Regions from separate parts of the Paenibacillus sp. GYB006 genome, predicted to be linked through region 2. Evidence: riboswitches for the same ligand, from Rfam matches in the RefSeq annotation. Region 2 holds a riboswitch; the other holds the start of a gene.
The links. A riboswitch is a leader RNA that binds a small molecule or an ion and turns the genes downstream of it on or off. The one in region 2 is predicted to bind cyclic di-GMP.
Positions count from the first base shown of each region.

Region 1 (11,597 bases), on a different contig from region 2:
TCTTGCTTGTTACCCTGGGTTATTATTTCGCTGCTGTAATGGGTGTACTCCTTGTCATGCGGATGATATTCGGCATTGGTTTTGGGTTAAGCAGCACAGCCTTTCCTACAATGGCCACGGATGTCATCCCCGTTAAGAGAATGGGTGAAGGAATGGGATATTTCGGACTATCCACCAGTTTAGCCATGTCCATTGGTCCTGTTATTGGGCTTGCCATACTGAACTCATCAGGATTTACTGTGCTTACGTGGGCTACTGCACTTGTTATCCTCATTATCGCTCCGCTAAGTTATATACTGACTTCGAAAAGTCCGAAACCAAAAGCACCTTTTGAATCTCCTTTTACTAATGAAAAGAAAACAGGATTTAACAAAGCTCTCATTATACCTTCTGTCCTTAATATGCTTCTCGCTGTTACTTATGGTGGTATTGTCAGCTTTATTGCCCTGTTCGGCAAAGAAAATGGGATCGATAACGCTGCTTTATTTTTCTTATTTAACGCTTTGGCTATTCTTATTGTCCGTCCTTTTGCAGGACGCATCTATGATACAAAAGGTCACCTTGCTCTTGTAATCCCTGGATCTATACTTGTCATTACAGGGCTTGTACTCCTTTCTAATATTAGTTCGACTATCGGATTATTTGTTTCTGCTTTCCTGTTTGGACTTGGATATGGTGCACTGCAGCCATCTTTTCAGACCTGGATGATTCAAGTCGTATCCCCAGCGCAAAGAGGTCTCGCGAATGGCATGTTTTTAAATACGCTTGATTTCGGGATCGCTCTTGGTTCATTGGTACTTGGAGTCATTGCCACTTTTACAGGATACAATCTGATGTTTCGTTACTCAGCTCTCTTCGTCCTTCTCTTACTCATTATTTATCTCGTCCACATGAGCAAGGCTAGAAGAACAAAAATGAATGAAACTACATCTATGTAAATCACATTACATATGCAGCAAAGCCCATTCTTTCGACCGAAGGAATGGGCTTTGTTATGTTATGCTTTACGCTTAATTCGAATAAAGCTTTTCCCACCTAACCGATAATGCTTACTGCCTGTATTCTTTCCAGAACCGGTTCCTTCATTTTGTTTCGGTTTTATTGCAAACAATGTGAGTAACGCTCCTACAGCTGCAACACCTGCTAATATGGAGAACAGCACGAAATGTGAGGTGTTTAACAGCAGCGAAATGATAGGCGGCCCAAGAGATACCCCAATAAAACGCATACTGCTGAATAAAGAGGTAATTGTTCCTCTATGTTCCTTCTCTACACCTTCTGTTATCAATGTATCCAGACATGGCAAAGTTGCGCCAATACCGATTCCTCCCACTGTAAAAACGCCCACTACATAATAAATGGATTTTGAAAAACCCATAGTAAATAAAGCTGCTGTCAAAATGACAAGTCCAATAAACCCGATCCACTTCATTCGTGATTTATGACTGCCAATGATTTTACCGCTCACAAAAGAGGATAAACAAAGCATTGCCAAGGGGATTGCCAGTACAAATCCTTTTGTTATGCCATCTATACCGTACTTGCTCTCAAGAATTTCAGATAAGTAAAAAAGTACACCAAAAATAACAAACATGCAAATACATCCCACCGCAAAAATAGCGTATAACCAGCGCCCTTTTTCTACCATGACTTCTTTAAGGGAGCGAAGAAATTGCCGCAAAGGTGGTACTTCTTTATGTTTTTTGGGTGTTCTCACTAAAAAAATGACAAGTAATAAAGAAATGATACAGAGTGCGGGAATCATTAAAAATGGTGAATACCATAACCAGGCTCCAAGCGCTGCCCCAATGATCGGGCTGAGCACTTTTCCAAAAGTGTTGGATGTTTCAACAATCCCCAAACTTGCGCTTACTTCTTTTTCGTCATCAAACATATCCCCTACGAGTGGAATAACAATGGGAAAAGCTCCAGCTGCACCGATACCTTGCAATAATCTTCCGCCTATAATTGTCCAGTAAGCGGCTCCGTCTGTCATGAACCAGGCAGCGAATCCTGAAATAGCTCCACCTATAGCAGCAATCGCAAGAGAGGGAATGATGATCGCTTTTCTTCCAAAACGATCCGATAAGTACCCAGCTATGGGAATTAAAATAATGGCCACTACAGCATAAACTGTAATCAGCATGCTCACTTGAAATGTAGAAACCCCCAGTTTTTTGCCGATCTGCGGTAAGATAGGGATTAGAGCTGAATTGCCTAAAGTCATAATAAGCGGAATAGAGGCCAGAGCAGCTAGATCCCATTTCTTATCTTTCATTACATACCCACCTCAGCTGCTTTCGGTTATTCATTTGACCCTAATTATGATTAGGATACGAAACCATATTAAGATCAAACGACGTTCTTAATATGGTTGTATCTCTTTGAAATTATGCAATTATCATTGTTATAAAACACAAAAAAGAAGGCGCTGCGTTTATGCATCGCCTTCTTTACCAATTATTTTAGAGCTCTATCGTAAACGTCCCGTTGTTCTTCTCAGGTGTAAATACCAGACCATGATCTCCTTTGGACATAGACCCGCCGTTTACTCCCGCTACTTCATGAATATCACGTAATACCAGAGACCACGCTTTTCCTTCTCCGGCTGCGGACACTTTAAGCTCGGAACCTGTGCGATTGACCGTTACTGCCAGTTCTTCTTTAGCTTTCGTACTGAACACTTTTGCTTCCGCAGTAGCTTGATCTGCCAGTTCAAACAAATGCAAAGCGACTCCATCTGCGTAATCATATTCGATAACGTCATTAACCGCACCGACTGCAATTAGACTATTTGGTTTTATCATCATCGGCAGTGTACGGAAACTGTGGTTTTCTTGAATGAATCTTCCACCTGCCACTTTATCGCCCGTGAGGAAGTTCGTCCATGTTCCTTCAGGTAGATAATAGCTTACGTCTCCTTCGATATTAAAGACAGGAGCAACAAGAATCGAATCCCCCAGCATATACTGTGTATCCAGCCCAAATGTTGCAGGATCGTTCGGGAACTCCAGCATCATAGCGCGCATCATTGGGATACCTTGTACGGTTGAGTCTTTAGCTGCATGGAACAAGTAAGGCATTAGGCTGATTTTAAGTTTCGTGAAATCACGAACTACATCAACGGACTCATCATCAAACAACCAAGGTACACGGTATGAAGTGCTGCCATGCAGGCGGCTGTGCGAAGATAACAATCCAAATTGAACCCAGCGTTTATATACATCTGCCGGTGCCGTGTTTTCGAAGCCGCTGATATCATGACTCCAGAATCCAAATCCAGACAATCCTAGAGACAGACCCCCTCGAAGAGACTCCGCCATGGATTCATATGTAGCTGAGCAATCTCCGCCCCAGTGTACAGGGAATTGCTGACCACCTGCTGTTGCGGAACGCGCAAAGAGTGCTGCCTCATTTTTACCGAGTTTCTCTTCAAGCAATTCAAAAACCGCTTTATTGTAAAGTTGAGTATAATAATTGTGCATTTTCACCGGATCTGATCCGTCATAATACACCACATCTGTAGGAATTCTTTCACCAAAGTCCGTTTTAAAAGAATCTACGCCTTGGTCAATGAGTACAGACAGTTTGCTCTTATACCATTCCACTGCATCTGGATTTGTGAAATCAACAAGTCCCATGCCTGCTTGCCACAGATCCCATTGCCATACACTGCCGTCAGCTGTTTTCACTAGGTATCCATTTTCCATACCTTCATCAAAGAGATAGGATTTTTCGGCAATATAAGGATTAATCCAAGCACAAATTTTGAGACCTTTATCTTTCAGTCTGCGAATCATCCCTTCTGGATCTGGGAACATTTCTTCATCCCATACAAAATCAGACCACTGATATTCTTTCATCCAGAAACAATCAAAATGGAATACGGATAACGGCAAGTCTCTCTCTGCCATACCATCAACAAAATGATTTACTGTCGCTTCATCATAATCGGTAGTAAAGGAAGTCGTCAGCCACAGACCAAATGTCCAAGCCGGCGGCAACGCTGGTTTACCTGTTAAAGCAGTGTAGTTATTCAGCACGTCTTTTGGATTATCGCCGCCGATGATGAAGTACTCTAGCGTTTCACCTTCAACACTGAATTGTACTTTGGACACATTCTCGGATGCCACCTCGTAAGAGACACGCTCAGGATGGTTAACAAATACACCATATCCTTTATTAGATAGGTAGAAAGGAATGTTTTTATAGGCTTGTTCACTGCTTGTACCGCCGTCTTCATTCCAAATATCTACCACTTGGCCATTTTTCACAAAGGGTGTGAAACGTTCGCCAAGTCCATATATATACTCGCCTACACCCAGATCGAGTTGTTCACGGAAATACGCTTCTTTATTAGGACCTGTAATGTATCCGGCTGCTCTGCTTCCGCTGCCCGTGATGCGCTTGCCATCGTATTGAAACTGTATATCCCATCCGTTCGTTTTGTCCACATGAACACTTAACTTGCCGCTTTGAAGTACTGCACCTTGCTCATCTTTATGAATAGATACATCTGTATCTTGATTATAAATTTCAAAAGCAGGACCATGGTCTACTTTCCCTTTATGATGGTTCAAAGTTACCTTAATTACGTTTGGCGTCGGTGAACTATAAGTCGCTTTAAGCAGCGTACCATTTAATGTATCCCCTTTTACCAAAATACGCTTTGTAGCTGCATGTACCGTAATTGAATCTCCCTTTTGAACAATGTCGCGAATATCAGTGGGGTTCTGAATTTGATACCCTTCGCGTACTAGCCAGAATCCGTCTGTAAATTTCATTGTTTCTTACCCCCTTCAGTTATACTATAATGATATTGATATAATTTGGTTTTTTCTTACGATATTTTGATGAATAGTATCACTATTCTGATATTTTCAGCTATTCTTACCCGTTTATTTGTCTACCTGGGCCTATTAATGGAAGCGATTGCAATTTTATAAAGATTTATATGTGAAAAAAGAGAGGCGTGAACCGTTTATATGAACAAAGAATTGCTTCGTGAAAATCGAGTCCATGGACATTCTTTATTTCCTGTCAGTGTATATCCAAAAGTAAATCAGCTGAATGGGGACAGTATCCTGGATTGCCACTGGCATGATGAAATGGAGATTATACTCATGGAACAAGGTACTGCTGTATTTCATGTAGATATGAATGTATATGAGGTTAGTGCAGGGGACGCTATCTTTGTGGGAAGCGGAGAAATACATGCCGGTTATCTGTTAGGTGACGAACGCTGTATTTTTTCAGCCATTGTATTTGATTCAAGATGGCTGGCCGGACCTTCCTATGATGCTTTGCAGGAGAATTTATTCGATCCGTTACTGACAAAGAGACTCCTTCCTCCGCGCCATATTAAGAAAAGCACAGCATGGGGATCTTCAATTCTTCATTACATCCACCAGATTTTGCATGATCACGAGGTAAAGAGTCGAACGCTCGAAATTTCTACAAAAGCTCATTTGTATCTGATCTTCGCTGACATGTTTGAACAAATGCAGCTGGATGATAAAGCGTCGGGGGTTACAGGCAGCCCAGATAAAATTGATCGGATTAAAGTTGCCCTGGGTTATGTACACGAGCATTACAGTGAAAACATGAAGCTGAAAGATTTAGCCTCTCACCTTAATATGAGCGAAGGACATTTCTGTCGTTTTTTTAAACAGATGGTACAGAAGAGCCCTATTGACTATATTAATCACTATCGAATTCAGAAAGCCTGCAAGCTGCTCGAAAATACAAACTATAAAGTAGTTGATATTGCTCTCGAAGTCGGGTTCGATAATCTCAGTTATTTCATTACTCTTTTCAAAAAACAAAAACAATTGACTCCTTCGCAGTATCGCAAACTTTTCTATGAACAAATCGCAATCGAAGCTTTACAATATAATGAGACCACATAGAGAAAAAGGTGCCAAAGAGTATCCATTGAGGATCTCTTAGCACCTTTTTTTATTAACGTCTTGCGAGCTTTAACCAGCTGGCATATTCATGAATTGATATTCCGGAATACGAGCTATGAATGCTAGCTTTTTGTTCAACTAATGTAAGCTGCTGGGCCATATACTCAGGTCCTTCTTCATAAAACGTAATGAAATCTCCTTCATTACTTTGATTCGTTTCCACAGCTATGGATACTTTCTTGCCAAGAGCAGAAGCTTCAGCCAGTTCATCAGAAGCCACATCATAGATCGCACTTGCTTTATCACGATAAGCCATAACGGTAACCGAATCATACTGACGAATCATCCAGCTGCTTATTTTCATATCTTTATCAGGAGTTGTATAGTTATCAAGCCAAAACGGAATATCTGCTCCGATCTCCATGTCTAGACGCTTGGCTTCACCAGTCAAATAATTCACATTCGATTGCCACTGTTTCACTACCTCATCAAGATCCTCTTTCCATTCAGGAAGAACGTGAGGCTCAATATCCACATGAATCCCGGAGAATTTTTCAGTCTCACTTGCTTCATTCTGGTAGTTCTCAATCCAATCTATAAAATCGACCAAACCTTGTCTGGATTTGGTAAGTCCCCATGAAGGACGACCATCTAAAATCTCCACTTTAATTCCTGCAAGCGTTGCATTATGTATAAAAGATTGATAATAACGATTCCGCACATCACGATTGATTTGTAAATAAATAACGTTTAGGTTATTCTCCTTAGCAAAGGTTAGAACAGAATCGGGTGCTGTTTTAATCTGCGTTGTATCCCACAGCCAAGTGGCAGTTTGACTCGCCGGAACTGAAGTAGATTGGGTAACCTTCGTAGCTTTCATTGCTCCAGTAGCTTCCACTTCTCCGATCGTTCCTGCCCATGGTACGAATGCGATAACGGTTGCCAAGATCATGGCGCTTAATTTCCTGCTGTTTTTTCTCCACATATGTCTGCACACTCCTTCGATTTTTCACGTCGGCAACCGGCTATCATCGTAAGTCCTAAGACTCACTTTAGACCCTATGGCTTTGCGTCTTTACCTTTCGGTAAATTTGCCCTCAGTGTATACACAACTATCCAATAGTCACAGCCTTTTTCTCTTTAATCAATAATTTGAACTAGTCTTAACCATTTCAGAAATACGAAAGTCTCATTTTCTCCTTTTGAGAGAAGGTCAAAAGCCTTACATTATATATTTCGTAATTAATACGCAGTCTGATTATAGGTCTTAAGACTCATTTAGGTATATTACACTATAATTTCATAAAATAAAACAAAAAATAGGTGAGCAGACATGCGTCTGCTCACCTATTCAGGAGGATAACTACTTATATTATTCAAATAAGGAAACAATCTTAATTCCATCTGCGGAGATCTGAACAAGCCCTTTATCAGATAAGCGAAGTTCTGGAATAACCACTAACGCAAGTAAAGATAAGGTCATAAATGCATTATTAAGATTACATCCTGCACTTTGTAATGCAGTACTGATTCCTGCTGATTGCGATGCGACCACTTCAAATGGTTCGGTAGACATCAGACCCGCAATTTGCAGTGGAAATTCTGTTGTCCCTTCTTCCGTTATAACTACAACTCCGCCCTGCATTGCCGCTACCCGATTAGCTGCTTCAGCCATTAGCTCATCATTTGTGCCAATGACCATCAAATTGTGGCTGTCATGGGCTACCGTCATCGCGATAGCTGCTGGGCTATGGAATCCCACCCCTGAAACAAGGGCAACGGATTTATCACCCGTCATATGATGTCTTTCGATGACAGCAATTTTGCAAATATCCTTTGCAGTACTCAGTTTTACTAACCCAGACTCAACTTCTACGTGTTCCCATATTTCTTTTGTTTCTACATGATTCTCTGTCACTTGAATGATTCTTGCTTTGATCTCTCCCTCCGAGATCGGAGCCATAATACGAAAATCTTCTGGTCGCACGGATTCTGAAAGGTGAACTGTACCCAGCGCGTCCTCAGGATATACATAGGTTTCCCATTCTGCAACCATTTTTCCTGAGCGTGCCACCACTTGCCCGGCAGCAATCGTCGTATCTACGTTTACATCGGCAAGACGTCCCTTTAATAGAATAATATCTGCAATGGAACCAGGAGTAATCGAACCTACATCCCGTTGAACTCCAAACCGTTCCGCTGTATTAATGGTTGCCATCTGGAAAGCTGTGATCGGTTTTAGCCCCTGAGAAATCGCATGTCTAACAACAAAATTCATATGCCCTTCCTCCAGCAAGGACTCTGAACTTCGATCATCAGTGACGAGCATCATCCGCCGAGTATCAAGACCAAGCTCTGTTGCAGCTTTTACCGTTTCTGCAACATCATGCCACGCAGATCCTTGTCGTAGTTTTGCATACATCCCAAGCCGAATTCGCTCTAGAACGTCTTCCTTTGTTACGCATTCATGATCTCCGGTAACGCCTGCAGCAGCGTAAACAGGAAGTCTCCAATCATCAGACGCCCAAGTAAAATGACCGTCCACTGCCTTTCCGGCTCTGAGTGTTGCTTCAATTTCGCCAATCATTTTATCTTCACCATAGACTACACCCGGAAAGTTCATCACTTCACCAAGTCCAATCATATCGTCTCCCCAAGATAAAGCCTCTGCTACTTCCTCTGGACCAATCCAGGCACCTGTCGTTTCAAGCTCAGGACTTGTAGAAGGCACACAGGAAGGAGCCTGCATATATGCTGCCATCGGAGTTATTCTTGCTTCCTCCAGCATGTACTTAAGCCCTTTTAAACCTAATACATTTGAGATCTCATGCGCATCAAAGAACCCCCCTGTTGTTCCAAGTGGCAGAACTGCTCTCGCAAACTCGGATACTTTCAGCTGCGTACTTTCAATATGGCAATGACCATCAAGCAACCCTGGTGCAATATACATTCCTGTTGCATCTATAATTTCAGTATCTGGCCCAATCGTATGTGAGACATCTTTACCAACATAAGCAATTCTTGCTCCTTGTACTGCTACCGACATCTGTTCGATAATTTCACCAGAAATTACATTAACAAGAGATCCACCTTGAATAACCATTGTAGCTTTCAAATCGCCTCTTGCAGTTGCTACTAGATCCTTTACACACTCCGCTAATCCAGGTCTTTCGAAACGTTTTGTTTTCAAGTATGATCTCCCCCATTCATTTACTCCAAAAAAATATATTGTTAACGATTATAGTGGTCTACGTCTCGCATGTAAATAAATTTAACTCAAAAAATCAATATTCCGTTGAAATGACTGGATAATATTACATTTATATATCAATATATAACATAGGATAAATAATATCCCTTTCATCATATGTAAAATAATTGAAAAATGTACTTCTCACTCCCAATTATCTAATAAAAAAAGCACTCCAGATTTTCATCTGAAATGCTTTCTCTTTTATTGGCTACGTAACTCCTTGCTTCGTTTGTACTTCTCAGAAGGCACATCCGCAATAAACGGACTAACCGGACCGAGAGAGTAAATATCCAGCAAATGCATAGCTCTTGTACAAGCGGTATAGAACAGCTTCCGTTCACTTTCTGCTGCATACATTTCTTTTGATCCATCATAAATAATGACAGCATCAAATTCGACGCCTTTTGCAAGATATGCCGGGATGATCTGCACACCTTTGTCGAAACCGAGTGTTGTTTTCTTGACAAGTTTCGATGGCATACTGAGTTTATTAGACATTCTCTCATATACATCTTTACTTTGGTCTGCTGTTTTACATATGACAGCTATCGATTCATAACCTTCCGAAATTAATTGTTCCAATTGATGATGGATGGCTTCTTCCATTTTGAGGGACTGATTATACTCGTGAACTGTCGGCAGTTCTCCTTCCCGATTAAATGGAACAATCTCTTCCCCATTCGGCAGCATTGCTTTTGTAAATTCCACAATTTCTTTCGTCGAGCGATAGCTTCGTGTCAAACGAATTACTTCGGTCGATTCCGTTCCAAATATCTCACCTAGCGGACTTGTCGCCTGTAGTACAGACGAGTGCGCATAGATCGCTTGATTAAAGTCACCAAGTGCCGTGATTTTGGCCCGAGGAAAGATTCGTTTGAAGAACGCTAACTGAAATGGAGAATAATCCTGTGCTTCATCAATAATGACATGGCGAATGCCTGCAAAAATCCGGAATCCAAGCAGAGAATCCTTTAAATATAAAAATGGTGTTGTATCTTCATATGCCAGTTCCTGAGCTTGCAAATGATCGGTAGTAAACCGGCTAATCTCCTCCCATGCAGAAGGTAAGTTCACCCCTGATGAAATGAAAGACAGTACCTCAGGATCATTAAAAATAGCGCGATACAACTTTTTCATATCCACAAAACGGATAGCTTTCACCCATTTTCTCAGCGGCTTCAGCCGATCCGATACAACCATTTTCGCTAAAATCTCTCGCTCTAAATCATAATCATCAAAGGTTTCCTTCTTGCCTTGCTGTTTCCGTTTCAGTCTCTGATATGCCCGGTGATAATCTTCCTTACTGAGAAGCTGAATCTGTTCATCTACCCAAGGTGCATCCAGTTCACTTTTTCCAAATAGAGACAATTCTTTTAAGAGCCAATCTTTTAACAGCTCTAAACGGTTAGCAATACGAATGCTTTGATCATACTCATAAAACTTTATACGGATTTGTTCTGCTGATACGACTTCTCTGCCCAGAAAACGCAGCGGCCTAAACATCATGCCCCGCTGAGCCAGCATTTCTCTATATTTCGTAATCATGGTCAGGAACGACGGAGATGATTTGAATTCAATCCCTTGAATTCTAGCCTCATAGGAAGGATCAGTTTTCTGCGACAATACATACTCTAATTGCACAAATGGATCTTCCAGCTGATATTCTCTGCCGATTCTGCGCTCTAAATATTCTTGGAATGTAGTTTGAAGCATGTTTTCCTCACCGAGCTCAGGCAGTACGGTAGACACATAGCTGTTAAACATAGGGTTCGGTGAAAATAAGATCATCTGATCTGCTTTCAGGTGTTCTCTATCTTTATATAATAAATAAGCCACACGCTGGAGAGCTGCTGATGTTTTTCCACTTCCCGCCGCTCCTTGTACGATTAGAAATTTGCTCTTATCATTTCGAATAATTTGATTTTGTTCTTTCTGAATCGTTGCCACAATGCTCTTCATTGTCGCGTCAGAACTCCGGCTTAATACCGCCTGCAGTAATTGATCACCAATCGTGACCCCGGTATCGAACATGAACTTAATATCCGCATCTCGAATGGTGAACTGGCGTTTCAGTGTAATGTCACCTTCAATTAATCCGGAGGGCGTGTCATATGAAGAATGACCGGGAGCCCCATCGTAGTATAAATTAGAGATCGGTGCCCGCCAGTCATACACTAGAAAATCCTGTTCTTTTTCTGATAAGAAAGAGGCAATTCCGAGATAGATAGACTCCTTCTCCTCAGAACCTTCTTCTATAAAATCAATTCTCCCGAAGTAAGGACTCGAGACAAGCTTATTCATTTTACTAAGTGCTTGAAACGTATTTTTGTGACTGCGTTCGCGTTCAGAAAGCACTTCCGACTGCTGTCTTAAATTCGTTGAGGTTTCCCCAACATCATCCGCTTCACTGAAGTTAATCGTCACTTCATCCCAGA
Region 1 is NZ_JARBDA010000001.1:823,142-834,738, reverse strand. It holds gene PV403_RS04005 (MFS transporter) at 1-938, shown strand, start outside; gene PV403_RS04000 (MFS transporter) at 998-2,278, opposite strand; gene yicI (alpha-xylosidase) at 2,466-4,784, opposite strand; gene PV403_RS03990 (helix-turn-helix transcriptional regulator) at 4,986-5,909, shown strand; gene PV403_RS03985 (hypothetical protein) at 5,962-6,894, opposite strand; cyclic di-GMP riboswitch class I at 6,923-7,015, opposite strand; gene ade (adenine deaminase) at 7,282-9,099, opposite strand; gene helD (RNA polymerase recycling motor HelD) at 9,364-11,597, opposite strand, start outside.
Region 1: another riboswitch for cyclic di-GMP. It lies ahead of PV403_RS03985 (hypothetical protein); the one in region 2 lies ahead of PV403_RS10565 (NPCBM/NEW2 domain-containing protein).

Region 2 (11,597 bases):
CGGAGTGATTAGAATGAAGCTTTATTTTGTTACCGATTATGGAAAAATGAATGATATTTTCGCTTGCGAGTACAGAGGCACGTTCTATCGATTGCAGAAGGCTTTGGGTATGGAGAGTCACCTCCGACCCGGTCGATTTGGGAATGAGATGTTCGGTGTGAGGATAATCTCCTTGAAGAAGAGCGGATTGGAGCTTTAACTGGCCAGATATGAATCTAATGTTATTTGTGTTGATTTGAATTTCTGTTGTACCTTCCATCGTTTTCATTACTTTAAGCAGTTCTTTGATACTTTTTCTAGGAACAACCACTCGCTGGCCTATATCATGCTTGGCCTCTAGTACTTCTATAGTCATTGTTGCTAGTTTTATACTATCTGTTGCCGTCAAAGTCAGCTTCTTGTCCTTGTACTCAAAGAGCACACCTGTTAAGAGTGGCCGTGACAATGTATCTACTGTTGCTGACAAGGTTTGTTTTATCGCTAATAGAAGAGCTTTGTTAGATACAAAGAACCTAGTTTTATCGTCACCTGCACTACGCCGTAGTAAAGGAATACAATCTGCCGATTCTGTCCCCCTTATACGAAAATGGGCTTTATTTGAAGAGATGATAAGAGTCGATTTATCTCTCGCCTTTAACGTAACGAGCCCTGTGCCTAGCTTCCGTATGACTTCGTATAAGTACATCGCTGGAACCATTATGCTTCCTGTCTGCTCTATGGAACAGATGCGATCCTCACGGTCTCCAGTAATAACCGTATGTTCAAGGATGAAAGTGGAGTTGCTTGCTGTAAATGTAAGTCGATCCTTATTAGCCTGAATATGTACACCTGGGATTCCCAGCATCGTATCTTGAGATACCGCTCTCATGACAAGCCGAAGTGCTTGGTACAATTCCTCCCGTTCTACTACCAGAAGCACATTCATCACCTCAGCCTCTCTAAACTATGTTATTTAGATAAAAAATACTGCTCCATCATGGTGCGTATCGCTTCTGATTTAGATAATTCTAATTCTGCACAATGTTTTTCGAACTGTTCCCACATTTCCTCCGTTAAGGTCAGCGATACCTTTTTCGTTACACCTATACTTTTTCGTCCTGCACCTTCACGAAGCCCGCCTTTGGTAAAAAGAAATCCCAACTGACCTTCTTTATTTGAAACGCCTACTTTAATATTGTCATCGGTCAAATCTATTCCTCCTAAAAATTGAATTAAGTAACTTAAATCATATGTATAATTTAATCATATCACTACTCTAATTTATTTACAATATTTTCAAGATGATAAAGACATAAATAAAAGAGACCTCTTCTAAGAGATCCCTTTCGCTGCTGTATTTTCAGATCATTTCTTCGCTCTCACACTTCATACTCAGGTTCATACTCACTGAGCTTTCCTTCGTAGATCAGTTTCATTCGATCACTTTGCCGGAAATCATCGGGGGTGACGAGTGCGGGCAGCTTATCCCATATTTTTATCCCGGATCGCTGCAGGATCTCTGCCACAAACTGTGAACAAAAGTAAGAGTTACTGAATTCCACGGGCTCTTTGAGCGCAATGCCGATCACTCCAAGAATGTTATATAAATACTTCTCGCGTTTCTGGATAAATACTTGCAGGACCCGCTTCATCTTCTCCACTTCACGTTCCGTCACCTTTAGCTCATAGATAACACATGTCGTATTCGGATATTTACTGAATGTGCCTGTCTTCAGATTCTCTTTTACAAAGCCGCCATTCAAGGGATTATTCGGGTTCTTCCTCCCAAAACTATACATCTCCGAAAGCTCTCGGTTAAAAGAGATGGAGGCATGATTGTAAGGTGCTCTTGTGTACGTTTGAATGATCTGCGTAAACAATGTTCCTGTATTGGTAAGTAAGATAAAGATAGATGGATTCGATGCCATTACGAAATTTCCCCTTATCAAATGTGAAGGTTTCCCTCATAATAACATATGATTCTTTTAATGGAATTTTACTTCAAGTTAAGTTGGTGATGTTCGTGAACCGTTCGTTTCTTACCATTGTCCTTATCTTTGCAGCCTTACTGGCCATACAACTCGTCTATTATTTGGTCGACAAATATGAGAAAAGCAAAGATTATACCGCTATTGGCACACGTCTTAAAACGTGGTGGGGTATGTTTTTTATCTTCTGTTTAGCTACCCTTTTTAACCCGGTGGTGTCTCTCCTATCTCTGATGGCCCTCTGCTTCTTCACACTAAAAGAATACTTTTCCATGATCCGCACAAGAAAAGCAGACCGCCGGCTGTTTCTATGGGCTTACTTGTCCATCCCGGTACAGTTCTACTGGATCTATATCGGGTGGTACGGCATGTTCATTGTCTTTATACCGATCTATGTGTTCTTGTTCATTCCGCTGCCACGCCTCATTAACAAAGGAACCGTTGGTTTCTTACGCAGTGTTAGTTCGACCCAGTGGGGACTCATGTTAATGGTGTTCGGACTGAGCCACCTCGCTTACTTCCAGTTTGCTACTCCCGAATATGGAGCAGGACTGGTGTTATTTCTTGTTGTACTCACCCAGCTGAATGATGTCGTCCACTATTTAGCATCGATTTATTTTGGTAAACGGAAAGTGGTTCCTACCGCGAACCCTTATTTAACCTGGGAAGGGTTTGCCTTCGCGTTTGTCGTAACTACTCTGGTATCATACTTCATCCATCCTTACCTCACACCGCTCGGTGTCACGTTTGGTGTGATTTCAGGTATGCTAATCAGCCTCAGCGGGTTCTTCGGCAGTTTGACCGTTTCCGTGCTCAAAAGAGATTTGCTCATCGGAGATGATAACAAGTTTCAAGCGCTCAAGAAGAGCTACCTTAGCCGGGTCGATAGTTTAACCTATACCTCACCGGTCTTATTTCATTTCATTCGATATTTCTTTGACTTTATGTAAGTCTATTTTCACTTTCCGAAATGATATTGTAGGCTCCATCTATGGTTTAGTAACTAGTGAACAAAGCAACAACCAGAATGAGTAACCAGATAAAAAAGGTCGAGCCACATATGATGATTTCAAAAAAATGAAGTCGCATTACTTTATAATCACTCTGTTTGGCTTGGCGAATCCCTAAGAAGTCACCATGCTGAAAAATATAAATAAAACCACAAGCAAAAACGAAACCACCCGTTATAAATATCCCTGAAGGTAAACTCATCACATAGTAGGGATTCCCGCTTGTCTCTAAGCCCAAGGTAAATCCAAATTGCTTAGATAATAAAAAGGTGAACACAATCAGAGTGAACAGAATCAGCGGTATACTAAAGGGATGTGTTCGGTAATCAATTCGTTTCAGTAGATCTTGAACTCTACGACTTTTCGGTTCAAGATCTGCCGTTACTTGATCTTCCGTTTCCTCTTGCACAATCTCCAAAAACCAATAACCGGTCATCCCTATGAAAATAACAGGATTCAGCAGGCGTATTGCCAACCCAAAATCATAAATAGCAAGGAGGATAAAGAAGACAAGCAAAATCAAAAATGCTCTATTTGCTAATTTCTCACCATCTGCCCATACTTTTTGGAGAAAAACTCGGTGATTCTTACCTCCTTCTGCTTTGCTGTTTATTCCATTCGGAGTCACCTGCCGCTGTCCAAACAGAATGATCAGATGAGCAGCCAAAGTTAAGCTAAGTCCGAGAATAAGGTAGATGAACGCTTCTGCCGGATACGTAACATACGTATCGTAATGCTCCACAATCCAGAGACCATCCACAACGATACAGGTGAGTCCAATGAACAAGATATAAGGAGCCGCCCTTCTAATCATGATTCTTCACCCCCTTTTGCTTCATCATAATAAATTCGTATATGACAGCATATTAGATGATATGAGACATCAAAGTTACAATTCATATCTTATATTGTATTATAAGGAAATTCTAGCATAGACAAGCTTATTCTCAAGCCCGCTTGCTATAACGTGATAGAATCAAACACATAGAATAGAAATCAAGAGAGGACGAGCACGGTGGAGGAAATAAAAGATTGGAAAAACGGTGCAGTCGGTCGCCCCTTTATTGCCTCGTTTAGCGGCGGCAAAGACAGCGTTCTAGCTCTGTATAAAGGCATGAAAACAGGCAGAGCTATTGGGCTCATTGTCATGTTAGAAGAGGAGGGAAAACGATCCCGATCTCACGGCATGCCTCCCACGCTTATTCAAGCTCAAGCTGAATCGATTGGACTACCGGTATTTACGGCTGCTGCAAGCTGGGAAGGGTACGAATCTGCATTTATGGGACTCCTTACACAAGCTAAGAATCAAGGAGCAGAAGTGCTGGTCACAGGAGATTTAGATGTGCCTGCTCATGGTTGTTGGCATGAGAAAGTGACGCAAAATGCGGGTTTAGGGCTTGGGATGCCGTTATGGGAGATGGACCACAAGGAGGCGGTGAAAGAATTCATCGACCTTGGCTTTACTACCATTGTAGTTACGGTCAATTTATCTTTAGGCATGCGAGAAGAGGATTTAGGAAGAACCTTAACTCATGACTATATAAAAGAACTGGAGGCCCGCGGTATTGACCCATGCGGGGAAGGTGGAGAGTTTCACACCACGGTAATTGACGGCCCTATATTCAAGCATCCTATTCCTGTGCGAAAATGTGCGATTCGTAAAGAAGGCGTATATGCCTTTTTACCATTAGAGCTCAATAAAGCTGTAGAGTTCAATTCATAAATACTACAAAAAATAAGAGCACCTGCGGGGTGCTCCTATTTTTGAATTACCTTACTTACTATTATCGATGATATACAATAATTGTACCAGGCTGCCTTCTACTTTGTAGGCCACTACAAACGTATAGTATCCCTTCTCTTCATTCGTTAAATCAAAGGTGAATTTTTCAGGGGATTGCGACCATTCACTAACATCAAGCGCTGTCTCTTTGAATGTTTTATTGTTTCGAATTACTGCTGTTTCAGGGATTACTTTATTACCATCTATCCCTGTAACGAGATTATCCACTTCAACAACAGGTCCATTTAATTGTGCTACTTCCACGTATTGAGGATCCAGAGTGAAGTTATTGAGTTTCACCAAGCCGCCGAGCGGAGAGTAATCTGTGACTTCATTTCCACTGATATTAAGGGTCTCCAGATTTATGGCATACTCTAATCCTTCAAGAGAACGAACTCGATCTCTTCCCCCAGGCACACAGGTTAATGAAGTAAGATGATACATATCACCTAGTGTTAATTCCCCGGTAACGCCTAACATTTTCTTAATCGTGTCACTTAAATAGCTGTCTTTTACCGTTATGACTTGAGTGAGGTCTATTCGTGTTAAACCTTCTTTTGCGCTCTTCAAAGCTGCTATCGCTGCTTCAACTTCATTTTGAGTAGCTCCCTGATTAGCGAGGACCTCTTCTGCTCTAGTCAAACTGGATGCAAATACCTGGGTGCTCTCTGGAGTATACCCTTCTAAAGAAACCGCTTTTGCTTCTTGGATTGCTTGTTCAAGCTCATCCGTAAACAAGCGATTGGCATTAGCAAAATGCAGCTTCGTATCTCCCCAAGTTGCATGGTCAGACCCATTTCCATTTCCACCGTCAGTAACGACTAACCTAAGTTCTTTTGCTCCATTAATATCAACTTGAGCGAATTTCTGTGGAGCTTTTGAATTCATGATCCCGCTGTCAAATTTCTTCTCTCCATCTACAAACACCTCGAAGCTGATGGAACCTACTGAGCCATACATCTGACGATCCACCCCGACAAAAGAGGTGAAGTAATCAAAATTCTTATCCGTTAGATCATACACAATAGTGGAATTAGAGTGTGCACCAATGCCTCTTGTGTAGGAAACTTCGCTGCTATTCTCATCCGTCAATCGTAACGCCTTCGCACTAATAGAGATATCTTTCAACGGTGCTGTATAACTATTCTGCGTGGAACTCCAGTCGTAATCGGTTAGATACGTATAATCTTCCATGTCCACAACAGCTATGGTTCTTGTCTTCATCGCCGTATTGCCATCACGATCGGTTACCGTGTAAGTAATCGGATATTCTCCCGCTCTATGAAAGTTAACTTTATCTTCTCCTGTAACGATGACCTCAGAAGTTATATCACCATCTTCTGCGTCAACAGCTGAATACTCGGCACGAATTGCAATTTCTTGACCTACTATAGTAGATACCGATTTAGGTATGGAAAGCTCAGGTGCACTTGAATCCGTTGTAAATTTAGCATCAGCCCATACGGTATGGTCTTGTGCATTACCATCACCTGCATCCGATGTTACAAGTTTCACCTTTTTCGCTCCTGTAACCGGTATTTTTATGAATTTATGCTCTGTGCTTGCTTTCATTACATCACTGGAAAATTTCTTCTCACCATCTACGTAAACCTCAAATATTGCTGATGCCCTTGTTCTATCCATTGCGTAATCAAGGCCGATATAACTTTCGAAGAAATCATACCCTTTACCTTCCAAATCGTATACTACCTCAGAGTTAGCATGTACTCCGATGCCTTTTGCGTATGTCGCTGCAAGCCCCTGTCTGAGAAGAGTAATTGCATTACCGCCTGGCGCTGTATCTTTTTTGAACTGACCATAACCTACTTTAGTCGATTCGGCAGTCAGATCAGAAACATACTCCAAGTTACTCGTTACGATAACATTCGCTGCTTTCGTCAAAGTCGTTCCTTCGCTCTGAACTTCGTACACAACTTCATAGCTTCCTTTTTTCGTAACATCAACATTGCTTGATTTAATAACGACTTCACTTGTAATCTCTTTTCCTTGATAATTTACGGCTTTTACATAACCCATTGGATCAAACGTTTGGTTTAATTTCAGGGTTACATGCTCTTCTACTGATAGTTTAGGCTGAAATGCATTACATTCAATCGGGTTTAATGAGTTCAGCTTTTTATCATATACAATAATCTGATAGGTATGGTTGACGCTTGTATCTACATTTGAATCAATGAATTGACTTGTGCTTGTGAAACCAACCAGGATATCATCTCTATAAATTTCATAACCCAAGATATCATTCTGATATTTCTCATCTATACCCATGTTTAAGGTGTTCGTCTTAGCTGAAGCATTTACAGCAATACTGACCTGCACTGAATCCGATGCATCTTTATTTTCAATTCCTGTTCCTTCATATTGAAGGACCGAATTGTTTAAGTACCAAAGTTTCTTAGGTTCTGGATACTTAGCTGTCTTTACTCTAGTCTCATCTGTAACAGTGAAACCATGTCTAGCAAAATGACTGCTAACGTCATAGCCCAGTAGTTCAGAAGAAAATTCCACATAATACTGCTGTTTAGAAATATCTCCGTTTGTAAGAGAAACCTTCCGTTCACGGTACATCTTGGACAGTTCGCTCCAGTATCCTGGATGAGCAAGCTCCAATTGCCAGTAAGCACCGAGCTGTGCAGCAAGCCCTTGCTCACTCATCACCACTTTATTTTCTTCAATTACGTAGCTATAGATCGTTTCAAAAGGAATCCGATTATCAATTGCATAACTAGGATTCATGTTGTGGGCTTCTACTGACATCAACATGGATACCATATTGTTGGTCACTTCCCCATACTCACGTTCTCCTATTGCAAGACGGTGTCCGATTTCATGGTTAAGTCCCCACCCTGGAGCCACCTTACTGAAATCAGACAGCATTAATGCGACAGTTCCATTTTGAATTCCCGTATGATCACCGGCTGCATACATCGCGCCATAAGGCTGCATCAGACGGATATTTTCACGCATCAATTTTGGATCGTTCGTCTCACTGCTTCCATCGAGACCATAAGTATTAAAAATCTGACTCATCCATACGTCATAACCAGTTACTGTATCCATTGGGTTATTGCCTTTAGTAATAAACTGGTTATAAGCCTCAGCAGCCGTCCCTGTAAAAATTACATGGTCGCTGACCATCTCCACAACATCGACTACTTGGCGATCAGCCACATTAGGATGTGCTGCTTTATCCTCATCGAGTCTTTCTTTATAAGCGATCAGCTCGCCTTTAAACTGTTCTGGATCTGTATCCGAAGTCATCATCGGAATCTTTTCTACACCTTCAAAACGAAGTACTGGAGCTTCTCCCTGCTCTTCAGGTGTATAGGGATTAACAATATAGATTGTGCCGCCTTTCGTAACACTGCGGGAATAGGAGCTTGTCGCAATTTCGGGTACGGTTATTGTATTTTTCCCTGGCTTAAGCTGTACACCTTTGGCCCAACTCGACCAGGAACCTTCTTGCTGTGTGAAGACTAAGGAAGGGACTTTGGCAGCTGACTCTACCTCCAAATAGACATGGATCGTATCCCCAGGTGTAGCTGTGAATCCGGTTGGCTGGTTGTTAGTACCAAAGCTCATTCGTAAGTTTTGCTGTGCATGCTTTCTCATATCGCCGCGCTGTTCAGCCTTTATTAGTGCACTCTGCAAATCCACTTCTCCACTAACTAGCTTTCTAGCTAAGCCGAGCTGATCTTTAAAAGCAGCGTATAATGGGTGCCCATTTGCTTCTTGCTCAAGTTGATTCAATTTGTCTATTTGATTATATTCGGGTGCAACCCTACTCATCGTACCATCGGTAAAAAGGTTACCCATGGCATCTCTAACCTTATCTTCTTTATAAAAAGAAAATTCAGCTGCACTTGCCCAGTTTTGATTTGCTTTTTTGTATACAAATTTCATTCTCTTAAACGCGGTTGGGGCAAATTTAATTTCTACGATGTTCCCCGTGGAACCTATGTATTCCCCTGTAGTTACTAATGTGAAATTGCTTCCTTCATCTGTAGTCGATCCATAAATCTCAAATTCTTGCGCAAACCCTTTACCTTTAGCGCCGTCCTGTCTAGCTGCATATACGATCCGATCTAACGTAGTTATTTCACCCAGCCGAAAAACAACCTCATTCGTAAACGTTGCACTATTTGGTTTTCCGGTTTCCCATTGAGTACTCATATCTCCATCTATTGCTTTATTGATTTGAGAATTAGGGTAGTTTCCGCCATTACTTGTGATGGAGGCAATGTTCGCGTTGTCCATTTTATAAACACGATTGTACGTATGTAGTAAATCTTGCCCATATAAATCAAAAGGAACTACCGCTGCTTTGCTTACTGAACCAACCTCACTTTGTGCTGCGCTTTTTGCTAGTTTAGAATTTTGCACTTCACTTGCCATAACATAACTCGTCTCACTTAACACGCTGAGAAGCATTGCCGCTGATGCAGCGATTGCTATCATTTTCTTCATACTCTCTACCTCCTGATGTGATGTGCGTACTTCTCCAACCCTTAAAACTTACACAAAAAAAGCTACCCTTAAAGAGCAACTTATACGCATCTAAAAAAGCATAAGAAATAAACTCTGCATTCTTATACATTCTTATATCAAAAAGCGAAACACACTCTTTGGCAGCTGGCTGACAATAGTTTTGGCCGTAGTCCCTATAGCTTTGCGTCCCTATGTTTCCATAGGTTTGCCTATTAAGTTTTGGTCTTACAAAAGAAAATATGTACGGTTCTCTTTTATTATCGGAACGGATCGTATGATTTCCATATAGGTCATTAACATTAAATTTTTTTGAAATATGCAGGGTATTTGTATGTTATCCCTGTAACTTTTCATTCTTATGGACTATGACGATCAAAAGTTTATATGACTCTAGTTCTGTTTCTTATGCAAGACTGACATTTGCGTGAAATTAGAGAGAAATCAAACAATAGAGTATACTGGATAAGTACAGGTTAGATTAGAGACAAAATTCTATATGTATATGAATTGAAATATAGTGCAGAAGAGGTTGAGAATGAGTCAGAAGCAATTTACAGATTACCCTTTAGGTGAAGAAATTATAAGAGCACTTCATAGCTTAGGTTATGAAACGCCAACAGAAGTACAATCGGAAGTCATTCCTGTCGTACTTCAAAATAAAGATTTGGTAGCCAAATCACAAACAGGCAGCGGTAAAACCGCATCCTACGGTATTCCCCTTTGCGAGCAAGTAGAATGGAACGAAAATAAGCCGCAGGCTCTCATTCTAACACCAACTCGCGAACTTGCCCTGCAGGTGACGGAAGATATCACGAATATTGGCCGCTTCAAACGGATCAAAGCTACCCCGCTTTATGGGAAACATCCGTTTCATATGCAGAAAGCTGAATTAAAACAACGGACTCACATGGTGGTCGGTACACCTGGACGCGTACTTGATCATATTGAACGAGGAACACTTGCGCTAGAAAGAATCGCTTATCTCGTTATTGATGAAGCCGATGAAATGCTGAACATGGGCTTTATTGAACAAGTTCAGTCCATCATTCAGGCACTGCCGAAGGATCGAGTTACGATGTTATTCTCCGCTACTTTCCCAGAAGATGTAGCCAAGCTATCTCGTAAGTATATGAACAGTCCCACCGAAATTGAAATTAAAGCAACAGGGATTACAACATCAACGATTGAACATGCTCTTATTCAGGTACAAGAGGGGGACAAACTCGCTCTGCTGGAAAATGTACTCATAAACGAGAACCCGGACAGCTGTATTATTTTCTGCCGTACTCAAGAGCATGTCGATTCCTTGTTCAGAGAACTTGCTGAGCTCGAATATCCATGCGATCGGATTCACGGCGGTATGGAACAAGAAGAACGGTTTGAAGTGATGAACGCTTTTAGAAGAGGACAATTCCGTTACCTGATTGCTACGGATGTAGCAGCTAGAGGGATTGATATTTCGAATATTACACATGTTATTAACTATGATATTCCGCTGGAAAAAGAGAGTTATGTTCACCGTACAGGGCGTACAGGGCGTGCAGGCAAGACAGGAAAAGCGATTACCTTCGTTACTCCTAGAGACGGCAGACGGTTAGCGGATATTGAGGATTATATTGGGTTTGAGATTCCTAAGATCAAAGCTCCTTCCGAAGAGGCCGCCAATCTTCGCAGAGAAGAATTCGAACGAAAATTACATGTTCGTACCGAACTTAAGAAGAATAAGCGTGAGCTGTTAAATGAACAGATCATGAAGCTCAACTTCAATGGCGGCAAGAAGAAAAAGTTCAGAGCGGTAGACTTCGTGGGAACCATTGCGAAACTAGATGGAATCACTGCGGACGATATTGGTATTATTACCATTCATGATCATGTAACGGATGTGGAAATTCTGAATGGCAAAGGACCGCTGGTGCTTGAGATGATGAAGGATACAACCATAAAAGGAAAGCAATTGAAAGTCCGTAAAGGAAACAAATAGAGCTTTAGCCATATAAAAAGACGAGAGAAAACGCGCAGCTGTATGCGTTCCTTTCGTCTTTTTCTATTGCTTATCCATTTCAAAAGTCTCTCCGGTTGATGCGGGTATCGTTAATAGAAAGGTAGTTCCCTTGCCCTTTTCACTATGTACTTCAATGTTACCCTTCACCTTATTCAAGGTACTGTAAACCATCAGCATTCCAAGACCGGTTCCTTCTTCTTTCGTCGAATAACTAGGCTTATACAGGCGCGTAATTTCTTCATTAGTCATGCCAATTCCCGTGTCTTCAATTCGGACCATAATATTCTGCTTTTTTTCCGAAATGTCGATGGAAAGTGTTCCGCCGC
Region 2 is NZ_JARBDA010000003.1:399,672-411,268, forward strand. It holds gene dnaN (DNA polymerase III subunit beta) at 1-925, opposite strand, end outside; gene PV403_RS10540 (ribbon-helix-helix domain-containing protein) at 949-1,188, opposite strand; gene PV403_RS10545 (hypothetical protein) at 1,359-1,907, opposite strand; gene PV403_RS10550 (phosphatidate cytidylyltransferase) at 2,003-2,917, shown strand; gene PV403_RS10555 (hypothetical protein) at 2,964-3,791, opposite strand; gene PV403_RS10560 (diphthine--ammonia ligase) at 3,993-4,700, shown strand; gene PV403_RS10565 (NPCBM/NEW2 domain-containing protein) at 4,752-9,248, opposite strand; cyclic di-GMP riboswitch class I at 9,406-9,489, opposite strand; gene PV403_RS10570 (DEAD/DEAH box helicase) at 9,805-11,250, shown strand; gene PV403_RS10575 (ATP-binding protein) at 11,314-11,597, opposite strand, start outside.